2 regions of the Knoellia pratensis genome follow, and region 2 is predicted to be linked to the other one. Evidence: predicted binding sites of a transcription regulator. Region 2 holds the regulator's gene; the other holds the start of a gene.
What was found. The regulator HspR, encoded in region 2, represses chaperone genes until heat shock. The targets are predictions, from matches to a motif close to AAGTTGAGTCNNNNNGACTCAACTT.
Positions count from the first base shown of each region.

Region 1: a site for HspR is predicted at 3,992-4,016, ahead of ACFQRE_RS02375 (ATP-dependent Clp protease ATP-binding subunit). Genes of this name have one in related genera too.

Region 1 is NZ_JBHTDJ010000001.1:526,533-535,482, reverse strand. Features, by position in the region: gene ACFQRE_RS02405 (polysaccharide deacetylase family protein) at 1-173, opposite strand, end outside; gene ACFQRE_RS02400 (hypothetical protein) at 170-394, opposite strand; gene ACFQRE_RS02395 (glycosyltransferase) at 405-1,538, opposite strand; gene ACFQRE_RS02390 (hypothetical protein) at 1,641-2,144, opposite strand; gene ACFQRE_RS02385 (TetR/AcrR family transcriptional regulator) at 2,293-3,015, opposite strand; gene ACFQRE_RS02380 (hypothetical protein) at 3,240-3,920, shown strand; gene ACFQRE_RS02375 (ATP-dependent Clp protease ATP-binding subunit) at 4,164-6,710, shown strand; gene ACFQRE_RS02370 (DUF305 domain-containing protein) at 6,878-7,567, opposite strand; gene ACFQRE_RS02365 (LVIVD repeat-containing protein) at 7,776-8,950, shown strand, end outside.
Region 2 is NZ_JBHTDJ010000001.1:936,102-945,051, forward strand. Features, by position in the region: gene dnaK (molecular chaperone DnaK) at 1-159, shown strand, start outside; gene grpE (nucleotide exchange factor GrpE) at 156-842, shown strand; gene ACFQRE_RS04415 (DnaJ C-terminal domain-containing protein) at 880-1,926, shown strand; gene ACFQRE_RS04420 (heat shock protein transcriptional repressor HspR) at 1,929-2,387, shown strand; gene ACFQRE_RS04425 (GntR family transcriptional regulator) at 2,428-3,189, shown strand; gene ACFQRE_RS04430 (hypothetical protein) at 3,208-3,477, shown strand; gene mmsA (multiple monosaccharide ABC transporter ATP-binding protein) at 3,715-5,262, shown strand; gene mmsB (multiple monosaccharide ABC transporter permease) at 5,259-6,509, shown strand; gene ACFQRE_RS04445 (substrate-binding domain-containing protein) at 6,601-7,707, shown strand; gene ACFQRE_RS04450 (FadR/GntR family transcriptional regulator) at 7,820-8,569, opposite strand; gene ACFQRE_RS04455 (ABC transporter substrate-binding protein) at 8,711-8,950, shown strand, end outside.

The sequences.
Region 1 (8,950 bases), 410 kb from region 2:
GTGGCGGCCGGGGTCGCTTGGGGGCGGGGCTGGGCCTGGCTCGCCACGGCCGCAGCCGGCTTGTGCTGTCCACGGGCCCACGACGACGCCGCCGAGAATCCGCCACCGAGGCCGAACGCCACCACGATGGCACTTCCCGCGGCCAGCGCACCGAGCACGCGCTTGCCGGTCATCGGGCGTCCTCCAGAACTCGGCCGAGCGATCCTCGGGCCGCGAGCCGTCGAGTGCCGACGACCTGCGAGCGACGGACCAGACGGAAGACCACGAAGCCGGCGAAGACCAGCGCGAAGACGAGCAGTGCAGTGTGCGCGAACGCGAAGGCGCTCATGGCGAGCGTCCCCGACGTCAGCGTCGCCGCCTGCATCGTGTGACTGCCGGAACTGTTGAAATACATGCTGTTTCCCCTACCAGGCCTGTGATGTGCGTCGAATGCTGTGGACCAGCGCGGTCGCCGTGCAGGCCTCGAGGAACAGTCCGTAGACGTCCTCGACCAGCATGGTCGCGCTGAGGGTGATGTCCTGCCAGGTGCGTCCGGGCACCCGCCAGGCAGAAGTGACCCGGTCGACCCACATGAGCAGGAGCGGGATCATTCCGATGAGCGAATAGGTGAGTCCCATGCCGAGCTGGAACAGCGCGATGACATAGAAGACCCAGAGCAGCCGCATGAACGACGAAAAACCAAAGAGGGCGTATGCCGCGATGTCCCGTCGCGTTGCCGGGATCCAGCCTCGTTTGCGGCACTCGTCGATGCCGCCCCTGCCCCATCGAAGACGCTGCTGCCAGAGGGCACCGAAGGTGGCCGGTGTGTCCGTGAGGACCTGGGCACCCGGTGCCGCGCTCACGGCATACCCGGAGGTCTTGAGGTCGAGCGTGAGTCCGTAGTCCTCGATGAGGCTCGCGGCATCCCACGGGACGTCGCGATCGCTGGCGCGCACGACGTCATCGAGGGCGTCGGACCGATAGAGCGTCGCGGCGCCTGACGCGACCTGAACGACCCAGCCGCGCATCTCGCGGGAGTCGTCGTAGCGGGCGTACTCGAGCCGCTGCAGCCGCCAGGCCAGACCGGTGCCGTCCTTGGCCCAGTAGCGCGCGCAGGCAGCACCGAGCGGGCGGCCGCGGCGCGCACGACGAGTGCGGAACGCGAAGGCGTGCAGCATGTTCTCGATGGCGCTGGGCGTCAGTGCGGTGTCGGCGTCCATCGTGAGGATGTGGGTGGACCCGACGGCGTAGCGCTGCCAGGCCTGGTTGAGTGCCCCCGCCTTGCGCGCTGCATTGTCGACGGTCTGGAAGACGACAACGCCCTGCTCCTGGGCAATGGTGACGGTCTCGTCGGTGCAGTTGTCGGCAGCAACAACGATGAGCTCTGGCGGTCTGGTCTGGGACTGGAGGGAGGCGATGGTGCTCTGGATTTGATCTGCCTCGTTGTGTGCTGGCACGAATGCGACGACGACATGCCCATCGTCCGAGCGACTCCCCTGTCGCACGATGTCAATCCCCGGAACCGCTTCGCGACCCTCATCCGTGATGAGGTGTCTCATAAGAGAACAGTGTTCCCACACGAGTACAGCAGAGTCAAATTGATGGCTCAGCGACACGCAATGGTGGGTCTGGGGCAGCCCTCGTCACACCGGACAGGCGTCTCAACCAGTCGCGCGTGACGGCGCTGCAGCCCTCGGGAAACCGAGCGCGGCCTGCACGAGAGCCAGGAGAACGGCCGCGAAAGCGTGGGGTTCGTGCGTGTGCTCGTCGCCAAAGAGCTCAAGAAGCCATCCGTGGGCATCCGGGTCGTAGCCGCCAGCCACGACCGCGCTCGCGAATCCGGTGCCGGCCAGCGCACGCTCCTCGACCGGATCGTCCGTGGCCAGTGTCACGCTGAATGCCGACCCCTCTGCGGCCTCCGCGAGGGCTGGCCGTGCGGAAAGAGGGTAGTCGGCACCCCAGGCCTCCGGAAGTGCTGGCCCGTCGCTCACCTCTGGGGAACGAATGATCTCGGGGCGTTGCGAGCGGACGGTCTCACCGTCGACGCGGCTGACGCGCCAGGCGGCGGCGCTCAAACACGTGGCGGCGTTGACGGCCACGACGGCCAGGCGCTCCTCGATCGGTGCATCAAGAAGGGTGTCAAGCGTGTTGAGGACTGTGTGCACCAGACGGACCTGCGGCCCTGCGTCGCCAGCTCTGCCCACGTCGGGCGTGGCGCTGCGCTCGTTTCTGTCCCACATCTCGACATCGACGCTACCCAAGGAGAACCCGGTGCGTTGCCCTTTGGAGAAGATGCTCGGAGCGAATGTGCCGTCAAGGAGTGGGAGCGCCCGGGGCCAGGCCGGGCGAGACCTCCGGGAAGCCCAACATCCGCATCACGGCCTGCACGAAGAGTGGATAGCGGTCCTCTCTCGTCAGGGGGGTCGTGATCCGTCCACTGATCTCGATCGAGAGTCGCCCGATGAGACAGGCCAGTCCGGTGGCGGCCAGCAGGTCGGCCACCTCCGCAGGGTTGTCCTGCCCCGATCGGCCCAAGGACCCGAGCATCGTGCGATCGGGGCGGATCTCGCCGTCCGCGAGCGCGCCTGCACAGACGCGACTGAAGGCCGCAAACGCCGGGTTGTCGTTCCCGACGGCGACTCGGGGTTGGTCGCGCGCGGGTTGGGTGTCGAAGATCAGGCCGTACTCCGCGGGGTGCTCGAGGGACCAGTAGCGCATCGCGAGGCACCCGGCGAACCACTGGGTGGCATGCGTGCCGTCATCGGCGAGGGCCTGAGCGGCGACGATCCGGTCGGCCACATCGCTCAGGGAGTCCATGGCCAACAGGTCCAACAGGGCTTCATGGCCATCGACGTAGCGGTAGAGCCCGGAGGGAGTGATGTGGATGGCCCGAGCCACCGCCCGCATGGTGACACCCGCAGTCCCGCGCTCGCGCAGTTCACCGAGGGCGGCTTCCTTGATCTCCTCGAGGACCTGGAGTCGCTGGCGTTCGCGCCGGGTGGCACCGGTGGGAGCAGAGCCTTGCTCACTCACCATGTGTCGAACGCCTCCATCAGAGTGGTCCACCAAACTGTTGTCGCGGGCACATGACCTTGCACGCACCTGGGTCATCGTTGGCGGCAAGGCTACTCGCGTGCGTCCCCTCGACCGCGCAGCCCTGAAGATTGAGCACCGAGGTCTCGCGCATCTCCTTCGGAGGGGCCTTTCGGCGTGGTCACAGGTTGCAGGTCCATCCTGACCTTGAGCGGAAGGACCCCTCCATGAGCGACACCCCTGACGAACCGGGCACCCCAGAGAGCCCGAAGACCCCGCCAGTCACGCCAACGCAGCAGTGGGCAGCCCCGGTTCCACCGGCGGCGCGACGGTCCATCTGGGGCGAGGCCATGTCGACCACCGGCGGCAAGCTCGCCGTCATCGTTGCGGGTGCGAGCCTGGGCCTGGTCGCCCTGCTGACAGTGGGCCTCGTGGTCGGCGCCTTCGCGCGCCACCTTGGTGCCGACCACCGTGGGCCATGGGCCGGGGACTCCCGTCAGATGCCCATGCCTGACCAGATGGGACCCGGACAGCGCGGACCCCAGGAGCTCCCGCGGGACCAGGCACCACGCCAGGCCCCTCCGGGCGCGGGCGACCTCCCCAACCTGGGGCTCCCGGGGGTGGGCGGCTCGCTGCACGGTGAGGCCGTGGTCCCCGGCAATGGCACGGCCACGAGGACGATCATCTTCCAGACAGGAGAAGTCACGAACGTGACGGCGGACAGGCTCACCGTCAAGAGCACGGACGGGTTCACCGCCACCTACACGATCGGCGCCGACAGCCGCGATCGCCTCAAGAACAAGGTGTCGACCCTGGCCAAGGGTGATGTGGTCACCGTGATGGCGGCCAAGGACAGCAAGGAGACCCTGAGGATCCTCCGGACCGGGCGGACCGGCGCCGGCAGCTGAGCACCACGGCATACCGGCGGATCTCCCTCCTGACGGCCGCCGAAGCGGCGCCCGGAAGTCCGCCCAGAGCGAACATGAGTCGGCTGCGCTCATCCTGCGGAACACCGCGCGCGTATGCCGCGTTGGACGCCTTGACACACCTCGCCCCTCCTCATTTCGTGACGGTCCATGTGAACAGGCCACCACGGCATACAGGGAGCGGGGATAGCATCGAGGTGACTCGAATAGTCAGGAGCCAGCACCATGTTCGAACGGTTCACAGACCGCGCCCGCCGGGTGGTCGTCCTCGCCCAGGAAGAGGCGCGCCTCCTCAACCACAACTACATCGGCACCGAGCACATCCTGCTCGGCCTCATCCACGAGGGTGAAGGTGTTGCCAGCAAGGCCCTCGAGAGCCTGGGGATCTCTCTCGATGCCGTGCGCGAGCAGGTGCAGGAGATCATCGGCCAGGGCCAGCAGGCCCCGACCGGTCACATCCCGTTCACGCCCCGCGCCAAGAAGGTCCTCGAGCTCTCGCTGCGCGAGGCCCTTCAGCTCGGCCACAACTACATCGGCACCGAGCACATCCTGCTTGGCCTGATCCGCGAGGGTGAGGGAGTTGCCGCCCAGGTCCTCGTCAAGCTCGGCGCCGACCTCGGTCGCGTCCGCCAGCAGGTCATCCAGCTCATCTCGGGCTACCAGGGTGGCAAGGAGGGCACGACGGCCGGCGTCGGTCAGGGCGGCCCCGCCGAGGGCACCCCCGCCGGTTCGCTCGTGCTCGACCAGTTCGGTCGCAACCTCACCGTGGCTGCTCGCGAGGGCAAGCTCGACCCGGTCATCGGGCGTGAGAAGGAGATCGAGCGGGTCATGCAGGTGCTGTCCCGCCGCACCAAGAACAACCCGGTGCTCATCGGTGAGCCCGGCGTCGGCAAGACGGCCGTCGTCGAGGGTCTTGCCCAGGACATCGTGCGCGGTGAGGTTCCCGAGACGCTCAAGGACAAGCAGCTCTACACGCTTGACCTCGGCGCGCTCGTCGCTGGCAGCCGCTACCGCGGTGACTTCGAGGAGCGCCTCAAGAAGGTCCTCAAGGAGATCCGCACCCGCGGCGACATCGTGCTGTTCATCGACGAGATCCACACCCTCGTCGGTGCCGGTGCGGCTGAAGGCGCCATCGACGCTGCGTCCATCCTCAAGCCGATGCTGGCCCGCGGTGAGCTCCAGGTCGTCGGTGCGACGACCCTGGACGAGTACCGCAAGCACATCGAGAAGGACGCCGCGCTCGAGCGCCGCTTCCAGCCGATCCAGGTGGCCGAGCCGACGTTGGCTCACACCATCGAGATCCTCAAGGGTCTGCGCGACCGCTACGAGGCGCACCACCGCGTCTCGATCACCGACGCCGCGCTCGTCGCGGCCGCCAACATGGCCGACCGCTACATCAACGACCGCTTCCTGCCCGACAAGGCCATCGACCTCATCGACGAGGCCGGCGCCCGACTGCGCATCCGCCGCATGACCGCACCGCCGGACCTGCGCGAGTTCGACGAGAAGATCCAGGCCGTCGTGCGCGAGAAGGAGTCGGCGATCGACGGGCAGGACTTCGAGAAGGCGGCGCGTCTGCGCGACGACGAGAAGAACCTGCGCAACGAGAAGTCGCAGCGGGAGACCGAGTGGAAGTCGGGTGACCTCGACGTCGTCGCCGAGGTCGACGAGGAGCTCATCGCCGAGGTCCTGGCGGCCTCGACCGGGATCCCTGTGTTCAAGCTGACCGAGGAGGAGTCGAGCCGACTGCTCCACATGGAGGACGAGCTGCACAAGCGCGTCGTCGGCATGGACGACGCCATCAAGGCTCTGTCGCAGGCGATCCGTCGCACGCGCGCTGGTCTGAAGGACCCGCGTCGCCCCGGTGGCTCGTTCATCTTCGCCGGTCCGACCGGTGTGGGCAAGACCGAGCTCGCCAAGACGCTCGCGGCCTTCCTCTTCGGTGACGAGGACAGCCTCATCCAGCTCGACATGTCGGAGTACTCCGAAAAGCACACTGTCTCAAGGCTTTTCGGCTCGCCCCCCGGCTACGTCGGCTACGAAGAGGGTGGGCAGCTCACCGAGAAGGTCCGGCGCAAGCCGTTCTCGGTCGTCCTGTTCGACGAGGTCGAGAAGGCCCACCCCGAGATCTTCAACTCCCTGTTGCAGGTCCTCGAGGACGGTCGCCTCACCGACTCCCAGGGTCGCGTCGTCGACTTCAAGAACACCGTCATCATCATGACGACCAACCTCGGTACGCGTGACATCTCGAAGGGCTCGCTCGGCTTCTCGGCCGGTCCCGAGACCCAGAGCAGCTACGACCGGATGAAGGCCAAGGTGGTGGACGAGCTCAAGCAGCACTTCCGCCCCGAGTTCCTCAACCGCGTCGACGACACGATCGTCTTCCCGCAGCTGTCGCAGGACGAGATCATCCAGATCGTCGACCTCGAGATCGCCAAGCTCGACAAGCGCCTCAAGGACAAGGACATGGGCATGGAGCTCACGCCCATGGCCAAGACGCTGCTTGCCAAGCGCGGCTACGACCCCGTGCTCGGTGCGCGACCGTTGCGTCGCACCATCCAGCGCGAGATCGAGGACGTGCTGTCCGAGAAGATCCTGTTCGGTGAGCTCAAGGCCGGCGAGATCGTCGCGGTCGATGCGACCGGTGAGGGCAAGGACGACACGTTCACCTTCGCGGGTGCCCGCAAGGCCGAGATCGTCGAGGTCCCGATCGTCGCTGCTGCCACGGGCGGCGCCGTCGGCAGTGAGCCGGCCGCTGCGGCCGGCGAGTAGCCAACAGCCTCACCCAGCCAGACAACAAAGGCGGGGTATGCCGGAACGAGAGTTCCCGGCATACCCCGCCTTTGCGTTGTCCCCCAGGCGACTTCGTGCCCCGCACGGACACGATGTGGGGCGTTCAGCCAACGGAACGTGTCCGTGCGGGGCACGAAGTTTCAAGCTCAGGAGAGGCGGGCGAGCATGGTCTGCATCTGTTGGATCTGCTTGGTCTGCGTCACGTTGATGTCGGCGGCCATCTCGCCGACCTTCTCGTCCGAGGCACCCTTGGCGTGCTCACCGACCATCGCGAGCGCGCCCTGGTGGTGAGCGGTCATGAGGGTGAGGAACAGCCGGTCGGCTTCCACTCCGGACGTCTTGCCCAGGGCGGCGAGCTGAGCGGCCGTGGCCATGCCCGGCATGCCGGCGTGGTCATGGTCGCCGAGGCGCGGGTTCGTCGCCTGCGGGGGGACGGTCTGCTTGCGTTCCTCGAGCCAGGTCTTCATGGTCAGGATCTCGGGCTGCTGCTCGTCGGCGATCCGGGAGGCGAGCGCCTTGACCTGGGTGTCGGCGAGGCGTGGCGTTGCCGTCTCGACCATGACGATGGCCTGGGCGTGGTGGACGATCATGTCCTGATAGAAGGTGACGTCGCCCGGTCGCACCGTGGTGGTGGGGACAGGGGCCGCGGCAGTGCCCGTGAGGGTGGCATTGGGTTCGCCCGGCAGGCCCGGCTGGAGCACCGGCCCGCTGGGAGTCACGGCCGTGGAGGACGGCAGGGGCTCCCCATCGCCCGTGCAGCCGGTGAGCCCGATCAGGGTGGTCGCGACGAGGAGGGCGAGGACTGCGCTGCGCGGTTGATGAACACGAGAAACCATGGGGCGCACTGTAGTTGGCCAGCCTCCACGTCCGCTCGCCCGAACGGGCCGAACTGGCCGAACTGGCCGAACTGGCCGAACTGGCGGGTAGACAGTTCTTACCGAATATTTACGCCGTTCGCGCAGATTCTGCGGGAGGCTGGGGCCAATTGCAGTCGTCACCGGGCGCAGCCCTCAACGAAGGCCGGGCCCCAGGGTAGGAGGAATCATGAGAATCGTGCGTTCTCTGGGGGTGGCGGCCGTCGCGGCCCTGACCGCGCTCACCGGCGCGACCGTGGCCTCGGCGGCCGACGGCATCGGGCTGTGGGGGACCCAGCTCGCGCCTGACCAGATCGGCCGCAGCGCCAATGTGGAGCACCTCTTCAACACTCCGCACGCCGGGCCGTTGGCCTCAGGGACCGGCACCGACATCGCGTTCTCGGGCAACAAGGCGTTCGTCGGCAACTACAACGGGTTCGTCATCTACGACATCTCGAACCCCGCATCGCCCACCAAGCTGGCCACGGTGAGCTGCCCCGGTTCCCAGAACGACGTGTCGATCTCGGGCAACCTGCTCTATCTGTCGACCGACTCCTCGCGCAACGACTCGAGCTGCTCCTCGGTCTCACAGTCGGCCACGATCAAGGCGGCGTGGGAGGGCATCAAGATCTTCGACGTGTCCGTCCCGACCAACCCGACGTACCTCGCGGCAGTCGAGACCAAGTGCGGCTCGCACACCAACACCCTCGTGCCCGGCGGCGCGAACGACTACATCTACGTGTCGTCCTACAGCCCCAGCACCCAGACTCCGGACTGTCTCCCGCCGCACGACCTCATCTCGATCGTCGAGGTTCCCAAGGCCAACCCCACTGCGGCCAAAGTCGTTGCGACGCCTAATCTCTTCCCGGACGGTGGCACCCAGAACAGCAAGCTGCTCGCCGGCGGCACCAGCGGCTGCCACGACATCACGGCCTTCCCCGCCAAGGGGATCGCGGCCGGGGCCTGCATGGGTGACGGGATCATCATGGACATCTCCAACCCGGTCGCGCCAACGGTTCTGTCCCGGGTCTCCGATCGCAACTTCGCGTTCTGGCATTCGGCGACCTTCAACCAGGACGCCACCAAGGTCGTCTTCACCGACGAGCTCGGCGGCGGCGGGGCGGCCACGTGCGACGCGAAGAACTACAACAAGCGGGGTGCCGACGCGATCTACGACGTGTCCGCCACCAAGCAGCTGACCTTCAAGTCGTACTTCAAGATCGCACGTCATCAGGGCAAGTCCGAGAACTGTGTCGCCCACAACGGGTCGATCATCCCGGTCGCCGGTCGTGACGTCATGGTCCAGTCCTGGTACATGGGCGGAACGTCGTTCTGGGACTTCACCAACAGTGCGGCACCCCGAGA
Region 2 (8,950 bases):
TATGCCGCGGCGGCCGAGCAGGGCGAGTCCGGTGACGTTCCCGGTGGCGAGGCTTCTGACGCTGGCGAGGCCGACGCCCAGGCCAACGACGACAGTGATGTCGTCGACGCGGAGGTCGTGGAGGACGACGACACCGCTGACACCGAGGACAAGAAGTGACCGACTCGAGCAGTGCGGGAGACCGCGTGCCGGGGGACGACGAGATCTTCGACGGCGAGATCGTGGACGAGGAGTTCTCCGACGCGATCAACACCGAGTCGGCCAACGACGGCGAGGAGGTGGCTCCGGCCCAGACCGGGGCCACCGCCTCGGTGGCGGACCAGATCGACGCCATCGATGTTGGCGAAACTGGCGTCGGCGACACCCGCGAGACCGGCGAGACCGGCGGCGAACACCCGGACACGGCGCTCGCGGCGCAGCGGCTCGACGACCTCCAGCGGCTCAACGCGGAGTACGTCAACTACAAGCGTCGTGTCGACCGTGACCGGGCGAGCGTCCAGGAGCGTGCGGTGCGCGACGTCCTCGAGTCGGTTCTGCCGGTCCTCGACGACATCCAGCTGGCCCGTGACCACGGCGATCTCACCGACGGCCCGTTCGCGGCGATCGCCGACAAGCTCGAGACCAGTCTCGGCAAGTTCGGCCTGACCCGCTTCGGTGGCGTCGGCGAGGTGTTCGACCCGATGCAGCACGAGGCCCTCATGCACGCCGCGTGGGACGCCTCGAACCCGGAGCTGCCGACCGATGCGACGGCCACCACCGTCGTCCAGGTGCTCCAGCCCGGCTATCGCACCGGCGACCAGGTCCTCCGCCCCGCGCGGGTGGCCGTCGCCGATCCTGAATGATGCAGCGTGAGAGGCCGTTTCTTCGAAGGAGGCGCTGATGGCCAGTCAGGACTGGTTCGAGAAGGACTTCTACGCCATCCTCGGCGTCTCCAAGGACGCTGACGCGGCCGCGATCAAGAAGGCCTACCGCAAGCTCGCCCGCACGCACCACCCGGACAAGAACCCGGGTGATGCGGGCGCCGAGCAGAAGTTCAAGGACATCGGCGAGGCCAACGCGGTGCTGTCCGACACCAAGCAGCGCGAGGAGTACGACGCCGTGCGCCAGATGGCCCACGGCGGCGCTCGCTTCACGGCGGGTGGTCCGGGTGGCAATGGTGGCTTCGACGACGTCTTCAGTGCCTTCGGCGGTGGCGGCGGTTCACGCATGCGCTTCGACACCGGTGGTGGGTCGTCCTACGGCGGCTACCCCGGTGGCGGTGGCGGCGAGGACATCAACGATCTGCTGTCGCAGATGTTCGGTGGCGCTGCCGGCGGTGCCGCTGGCCGCGGTGGACAACCGGGGTATGCCGGTTACGGCGCCCCTCGCGGTCCCCGCAAGGGTGCCGATGTCCAGGCCTCCACGACGCTGCCGTTCCGCGACGCCGTCGAGGGTTCGACGGTGACGCTGCGCACGGCTGAGGGGCGCACCATCACGGCGCGCATCCCGGCCGGCGTCAGGGACGGTCAGAAGATCCGTCTGCGTGGCAAGGGTCAGCCGGGCGAACCGGGTGCTGCGGCCGGCGATCTCATGCTCGCCGTCTCGGTCGAGAAGCACCCGGTCTTCGGACGTGAGGGCGACAACCTCACGATCGACCTGCCGGTGACCTTTGCCGAGGCTGCCCTCGGTGCCACGGTCGCGGTGCCCACCCTCGACGGCCACGACGTCAAGGTGCGCATCGCCCCCGGCACGCCCTCGGGCCGTGTCCTGCGCGTCAAGGGCCGTGGGGTCGTGGGCAAGAACTCGACCGGCGACCTGCTCGCCAAGGTGCAGGTCATCGTGCCGGATGCCCTGTCCGACAGGGCTCGTGAGGCGATCGAGGTCCTGCAGGCCGAGGCCGACGGCGTCGACCCGCGGGCCGAGCTCGCCGACAGGGCCAAGGCCTGATCATGGCTTCCCGCCCGCGCCTCCCGCGACCGGATGACGAGGCACCCGTCTTCGTCATCTCGGTCGCGGCCGAGCTCGCTGGCATGCATGCCCAGACCCTGCGTCAGTACGACCGGATCGGGCTCGTCACCCCGTCACGCACCAGAGGTGGCGGGCGCCGATATTCGGCGCGCGACGTCGAGATGCTTCGTGAGGTGCAACGCCTCTCGCAGGAGGAGGGAATCAGCCTCCCCGGCATCGCCCGCATCCTCGAGCTCGAGAACCGGGTGGACGCCCTGCAGGCCCGCATTGCCGAGGTGACGCTCGAGGCCGAGCGGTTGCGCATCGCCGCCTTCGGTGGGTCGAGGGTGTTCTCCGTGGGCCCGGGCGGCGAGATCTTCGCCAGCCGTCTGGGGGAGCGGCCCCGCCGTCGGCCCGGTGGGGGCTCTGCTTCGCAGGCCCTGGTCCTCTGGCGCCCCTGACCTTCCGCACACCACTCCTACCCCGGCTACTGTCACGGTCATGGCAGGACAATCCGAGGTCGAGGAGACGCGCCCGACCAAGCAGTCGCAGGCGATCTCGCGCCTTCGGGCACTGGCCGACACCCTGGGCTCGGGGGCGATGCTCCCGACCGAGCGGGCGCTCGCCGAGGAGTGGAGCGTTGCGCGCATGACCGTGCGCGGGGCGATTGCCGTGCTCACGCGCGAGGGCCGGCTGCGGGCCGAGCAGGGACGCGGGACCTTTGTGCAGCCACCGGCCATCGCCCTTCGGGTGAGACTCGGATCGTTCGCCGACGAGGTCAAGCGCGCCCAGCTCAACCCGACAACGCGAACCCTGGGCCGGGCCCTGGACGACGCGCCACCCGAGGCGGTGCGTGTCCACCTCCGGCTGCGGGCGGGAGCTGCGGCCGTTCGCCTGGACCGGTTGCGGCTCGGCGATGGCAATCCGCTTGCGCTGGAACGTGTTTGGCTCCCCGCGCGCCTCGCCCGTCCCCTGCTCAAGGGTGAGCCTCCGGCAAGTCTGTATGGCTGGCTCCGAGATCGCGGCCAGCTACCGGACGCGGGTGAGGAGAGCGTTGTTGTGGGCTTCCCGACGGCGTCCGAGCAACGCCACCTGGCCATCTCGTCGGCGTCTCCCATCGTGCGCCTGACCCGCCGTGCCACGGCTGCCGGCATCCCGGTGGAGTACGCCGAGGCCGTCCTTCCCGCTGATCGCTACGAGCTGTGGTTCCCGCTGGCCGCCGGACCGGACGGGCGACTGGCGGCAGCACCGGAAGCCCGCTGAACGGCATACTCACGTTTCATGACCGAGCACCTGCTTCTCTTCCCCGACCGCGCCGTGGCACAAGAGATCGCCGCCGACCTTGCTGACGAGGGTTTCAGCGAGGTCCGGGTCCTGCGCGTTGCCCTCGCGGGAGAAGACGACGCCGAGGACCACGAGTGGGGTGTTCACGTGCGTGAGGACATGGTCGAGGACGAGTCAGGACCTGTGGAGAGCGGTCTGCGCGACCGGTTCGCGGCCCTCGCGAAGGAGCACCACGGTTGGTACGACCCCGTTCCGACAGATCCCTGACCGATACGGCTGTCGATGCGGGAGTGCCCTGTCATGCACCAGACGCGGGTATCACGGGGCATCCCGGGTGTTTTTGTCCGATTAGCCTTGTCCACTGGACAAGGCTGGGCGTCCCGCCACCGAGGTGACCGTCAACGACAGGTGACGGGTCTAGCATCGGCTCACCGAGGCCATCGAGGTCCTCGGTGAGTGACTCGATGAGGAGACGATGTGGCCGGTTCGGCACCCATCCTGGAGATGACGGGCATCACCAAGACCTTTCCCGGTGTGAAGGCCCTCTCCGACGTCACCCTGACGGTGCGCCGCGGTGACGTCCACGCGATCTGCGGTGAGAACGGCGCGGGCAAGTCGACCCTGATGAAGGTCCTGTCAGGCGTCCACCCGCACGGCACCTATGAAGGCACGATCCGCTTCAACGGCGCCGACGTGACGTTCAACAACATCCGCGACTCCGAGCACGCCGGCATCGTGATCATCCACCAGGAGCTGGCGCTCATTCCCGAGCTCTCCATCGCCGAGAACATCTTCCTGGGCAACGAGGAGACCAAGCGCGGCGCGATCGATTGGGTCAAGACCAACAACCGGGCGCGCGACCTCCTGGCACGCGTCGGCCTCGCGGAGGACCCCGAGACGCCGATCAAGAACATCGGTGTCGGCAAGCAGCAGCTCGTGGAGATCGCCAAGGCGCTCTCCAAGGATGTGCAGCTGCTCATCCTCGACGAGCCCACTGCGGCGCTCAACGAGGAGGACTCGCGCCACCTGCTCGGCCTCATCCGAGGCCTGCAGAGCAAGGGCATCACGTCCATCATGATCAGCCACAAGCTCAACGAGATCGAGGCCATCGCAGACGCGATCACGATCATCCGTGACGGCGAGACGGTCGAGACCCTCGACGTGCGCGAGGGTGCCGTCGACGAGGACCGCATCATCCGCGGCATGGTCGGGCGTTCGCTCGAGTCTCGCTTCCCCGACCACACGCCGCAGATCGGCGAGGTCATGTTCGAGATCAAGAACTGGACCGTCGGGCACCCACAGGTTGCGGATCGCCTCGTGGCCAAACAGTCCGAGTTCTTCGTGCGCCGCGGCGAGATCGTCGGCTTCGCCGGTCTCATGGGCTCCGGGCGCACCGAGCTCATGCGCTCGATCTTCGGCCATTCCTACGGCACTTGGATGAGCGGCGAGATGACGCTCAACGGCAAACGGGTGGACCTGCGCAACGTGCCCGCGGCCATCGACGCGGGGATCGGCTACCTCACCGAGGACCGCAAGTCCCTCGGCCTCAACCTGCTCGACGACATCAAGGCGACGACGGTCTCGGCCAAGCTCAAGAAGATCACCCACCAGCTGGTCATCGACCGTCGCGCCGAGCACTCCGCGGCCGACGACTATCGCAAGGCGCTGCGCACCAAGACCCCTTCGGTCGACTATGGCGTGGCCAAGCTCTCGGGTGGCAACCAGCAGAAGGTCGTCCTGGCCAAGTGGCTCTTCACCGATCCCGACCTGCTCATCCTCGACGAGCCCACCCGCGGCATCGACGTCGGCGCGAAGTTCGAGATCTACGGGATCATCCAGCGCCTCGCGAACGAGGGCAAGGGCGTCATCGTCGTCAGCTCCGAGCTGCCCGAGCTGCTGGGTCTGAGCGACCGGATCTACACGATCAGTGAGGGCCGGATCACCGGCGTCCTCGACAAGGCCGCGGCGGACCAGGAGTCCCTCATGCGCCTCATGACCAAGACCGGGCCAACGAACTCCACCTCCGACTCGACCCCGAAGGACGCCGCATGAACAAGCTCAAGGAGATCTTCGGAGGCGACACCCGCCAGTTCGGGATGATCTTTGCCCTCGTCTTCCTCATCGTGCTCTTCCAGTTCTTGACGGACGGGCTGACGCTCGACCCGGGCAACGTCATCAACATCTTCCAGGGCAACAGCTACATCCTCGTGATGGCCATCGGCATGGTGCTCGTCATCATCGCGGGCCACATCGACCTCTCGGTCGGGTCGATCGCCGCCTTTGTCGGCATCTGCGTCGCCATCGCGATGCGCGACTGGGGCATCCCCTGGTACCTCGGCATCCTGCTCGGCCTCGCCATCGGCGCCCTGGCCGGCGCCTGGCAGGGGTTCTGGGTCGCCATCGTCGGCATCCCCGCCTTCATCGTCACGCTGGCCGGCATGCTCATCTTCCGCGGGGCCAACCAGTGGGTCGGCAAGTCAAACACCGTTCCTGTCGGCGAGGACTTCCAGACCATCGGCGCCGGGTATCTGCCTGAGGTCGGGCCCAGGACCGGCTACAACAACCTCACCATCCTCATCGGGCTGCTTCTCTGCGCGGCCATCATCGGCGGGACCCTGCGCAACAGGCGCAACCAGGCCAAGATCGGTGTCGACGTCGAGGCCGGCTCGGTCATGTGGATCCGGCTCGGCCTGATCTCCGTCGCCATCCTCGCCGTCGCCATGCTCATGGCGTCGGGTCGGCGTGGTACCTCCCTGCCGATATCCGCGCTCATCCTCGGCGGACTCGTCCTGCTCTACGGCTTCATCTCCACGCGCACGATCATCGGACGCCACGTCTACGCCGTCGGTGGCAACCGCCACGCAGCCGAGCTGTCCGGCGTGCGTTCCAAGCGGGTCAACTTCCTCGTCATGATGAACATGTCGATCCTCGCGGCCCTCGCCGGGATGATGTTCGTCGCCCGCTCCAACGCCTCCGGCCCGTTCGACGGGGTCGGCTGGGAGCTTGACGCGATCGCCGCCGTCTTCATCGGTGGCGCCGCCGTCACCGGTGGTGTCGGCACCGTGGTCGGAGCCGTCATCGGGGGTCTCGTCATAGCCGTCCTCAACAACGGGCTCCAGCTCAAGGGTGTGGGCGCCGACATGACCCAGATCATCAAGGGCCTCGTGCTGCTCACCGCCGTCGCCTTCGACGTCTACAACAAGTCACAGGGCCGGCGCTCGATCACGGGCCTGCTCACCCAGAACTTCGGTCGGCGAGCGACCCAGGACACGACCGAGACGGTGAAGCAGGAGTCCTGACCCCGGGCTCGCCGGACCAGCCAACTTCATAGGCACCACAGGTGACGTCTCCGCCCCGGGTTCGTCACGGCATACGAAAGAAAGAGACAACATGCGTTCCCTCACCAAGGTGATGGCGGTCTCCGCCATTGCAGCTCTTGCACTGACCGGCTGCGGCCGTGCCGACGAGAAGACCCCGACCGACACCGCGAGTGGTGCCGCCAGCGGCGCAGCCGAGGCCTTCCCGAAGGACGCCCTGATCGGCGTCTCCCTCCCGCAGAAGACCTCCGAGAACTGGGTCCTCGCCGAGAACCTCTTCAAGGACGGCCTCGCCAAGGCCGGCTTCAAGGCCGACGTGCAGTTCGCCAACGGTGGTGTCGGCGAGCAGCAGAACCAGCTCCAGTCCATGGTCACCAAGGGCGCCAAGGTCGTCGTCGTCGGCGCCATCGACGGTGCCCAGCTCGGCACCCAGGTCAAGGCCGCCAAGGACAGCGGAGCGACCGTCATCGCCTACGACCGGCTCCTCCTCAACACTCCCGCGGTCGACTACTACGTCGCCTACGACAACTTCAAGGTCGGTGTGCTGCAGGGCAACGCGCTCCTCGAGGGCATGGCCGCCAAGAAGCCGGCCGGTCCCTACAACATCGAGCTCTTCGCCGGTTCGCCCGACGACGCCAACGCCAAGGTCTTCTTCGACGGCGCCATGAGCGTCCTCCAGCCGAAGATTGACGACGGCACCCTCAAGGTCGTCTCGGGTCAGACGCAGTTCACCCAGGCCGTCACCCAGGGCTGGAAGGCCGAGAACGCGCAGAAGCGCGCCGACACCCTTCTTTCCGCCAGCTACTCGACGGCCACGCTCGACGGCGTCCTCTCCCCGAACGACACCCTCGCCCGCGCTGTCATCACGTCGGTCAAGGCCGCAGGCAAGCCCGTCCCGGTCATCACCGGTCAGGACTCCGAGGTCGAGTCGGTGAAGTCGATCATGGCTGGCGAGCAGTACTCCACGATCAACAAGGACACCCGCAACCTCGTCAAGGCCACCATCGAGATGGTCGTCGCCCTCCAGAAGGGCGAGAAGCCGACGGTCACGGACGACAAGTCCTACAACAACACCGTCAAGGTGGTTCCGGCCAACTTGCTCGAGCCGCACATCGTCACCAAGGCAAACGCCAAGGAGGAGTACGCGAACGACCCGACCCTGTCCGTGCTCACCAAGTGAGCTGACAGCCCACGGTCCACACGCACTCGGCCCCGTCACCCCCTCCCGGTGGCGGGGTCGAGGCGCGTCTGTGTGCCCGAGGGTGAACGGCACTGCGGCGTATGCCGCCAGCTCACCCTTGCGAGGTCGGTGCCTGTTTCTGCTCGGCCCAGAGCTGTTTGGTCTCGCCCATGGTGCGACTCATGATCGCGACCATCGCGGCGTGGGCCATGTCGCCGTCGCCTCGCTGGATCGAGGAGGCGACATCGGTGTGCAGCTGGAGCGCGTCGACGTGGGGGTGGTGGGGCATGAGCCCGTAGGCGTGCCGACCGGTGAGGACCTCGGCCACCTGACGGTGCAGGTGCTCGAACATCTCGTTGCCCGAGGCAGCGAGGACGCGTCGGTGGAACTCGATGTCGAGGGCGAGGAAGTCGTCCATGCGCCCGTCCTGACCGGCGGCCCAGAGCTGGCCCGCGAGGGTGACGAGGCCGCTCGCCTCGAGCGGCAGGGCGCGTTCAGCCGCCAACCGCGCGGCCTGTGGCTCGACGGCGGTGCGCAGCTCGGTGATGGACCGGAGCTGGATGAGGCGCCCGTCGGTCGCGAGGCGCCAGCGGATGACCAGCGGGTCGTAGACGTTCCAGGAGCCGGCGTCGAGGACCAGGGTGCCAACCTTGCGGCGGGACGCGACGAGACCCATGGAGGAGAGAACGCGCAGCGCCTCGCGCACCACGGAGCGCGAGACGGCGTGCTCGGACACGAGCTCGTCGATGAACAGGACGGTCCCGGGCGCCAGGGCGCCGCCACAGATGGCCAGTCCAAGACTCTCGACGAGGCGTCCGTGCAGACCGGTGACCTCGTCGACAGGGCGGGGGGCAGTGGCCATGCGTTAAATCATACGCATTCTGGTCAGAGTCTTGCTCAAGTCATACTTATGACTCTAGTATCCCGTGATTAGACGGACGTAGTGGTCCGGCGCGGCGACGGCTCCAACGACGGGGCGGCCTCGACACTCAAGGAGATCGACGTGTTGCGACGCACAGCAACCGGATCCGCTCTGGCTCTCGCCGCGGCCCTCGGCCTGTCGGCCTGTGGTGGCGGCGGCGACGAAGAAGGCACCGGCTCGAAGACCATCCAGGTCACTCTGGCCAACCATGTGTGGACCGAGAACCTCAAGGCGGCCCTTCCCGAGTTCGAGAAGTCCACGGGCCTCAAGGTCGAGCTCACCCAGCTCGGCGAGGACCAGCTCTCGGACCAGTACAACGTC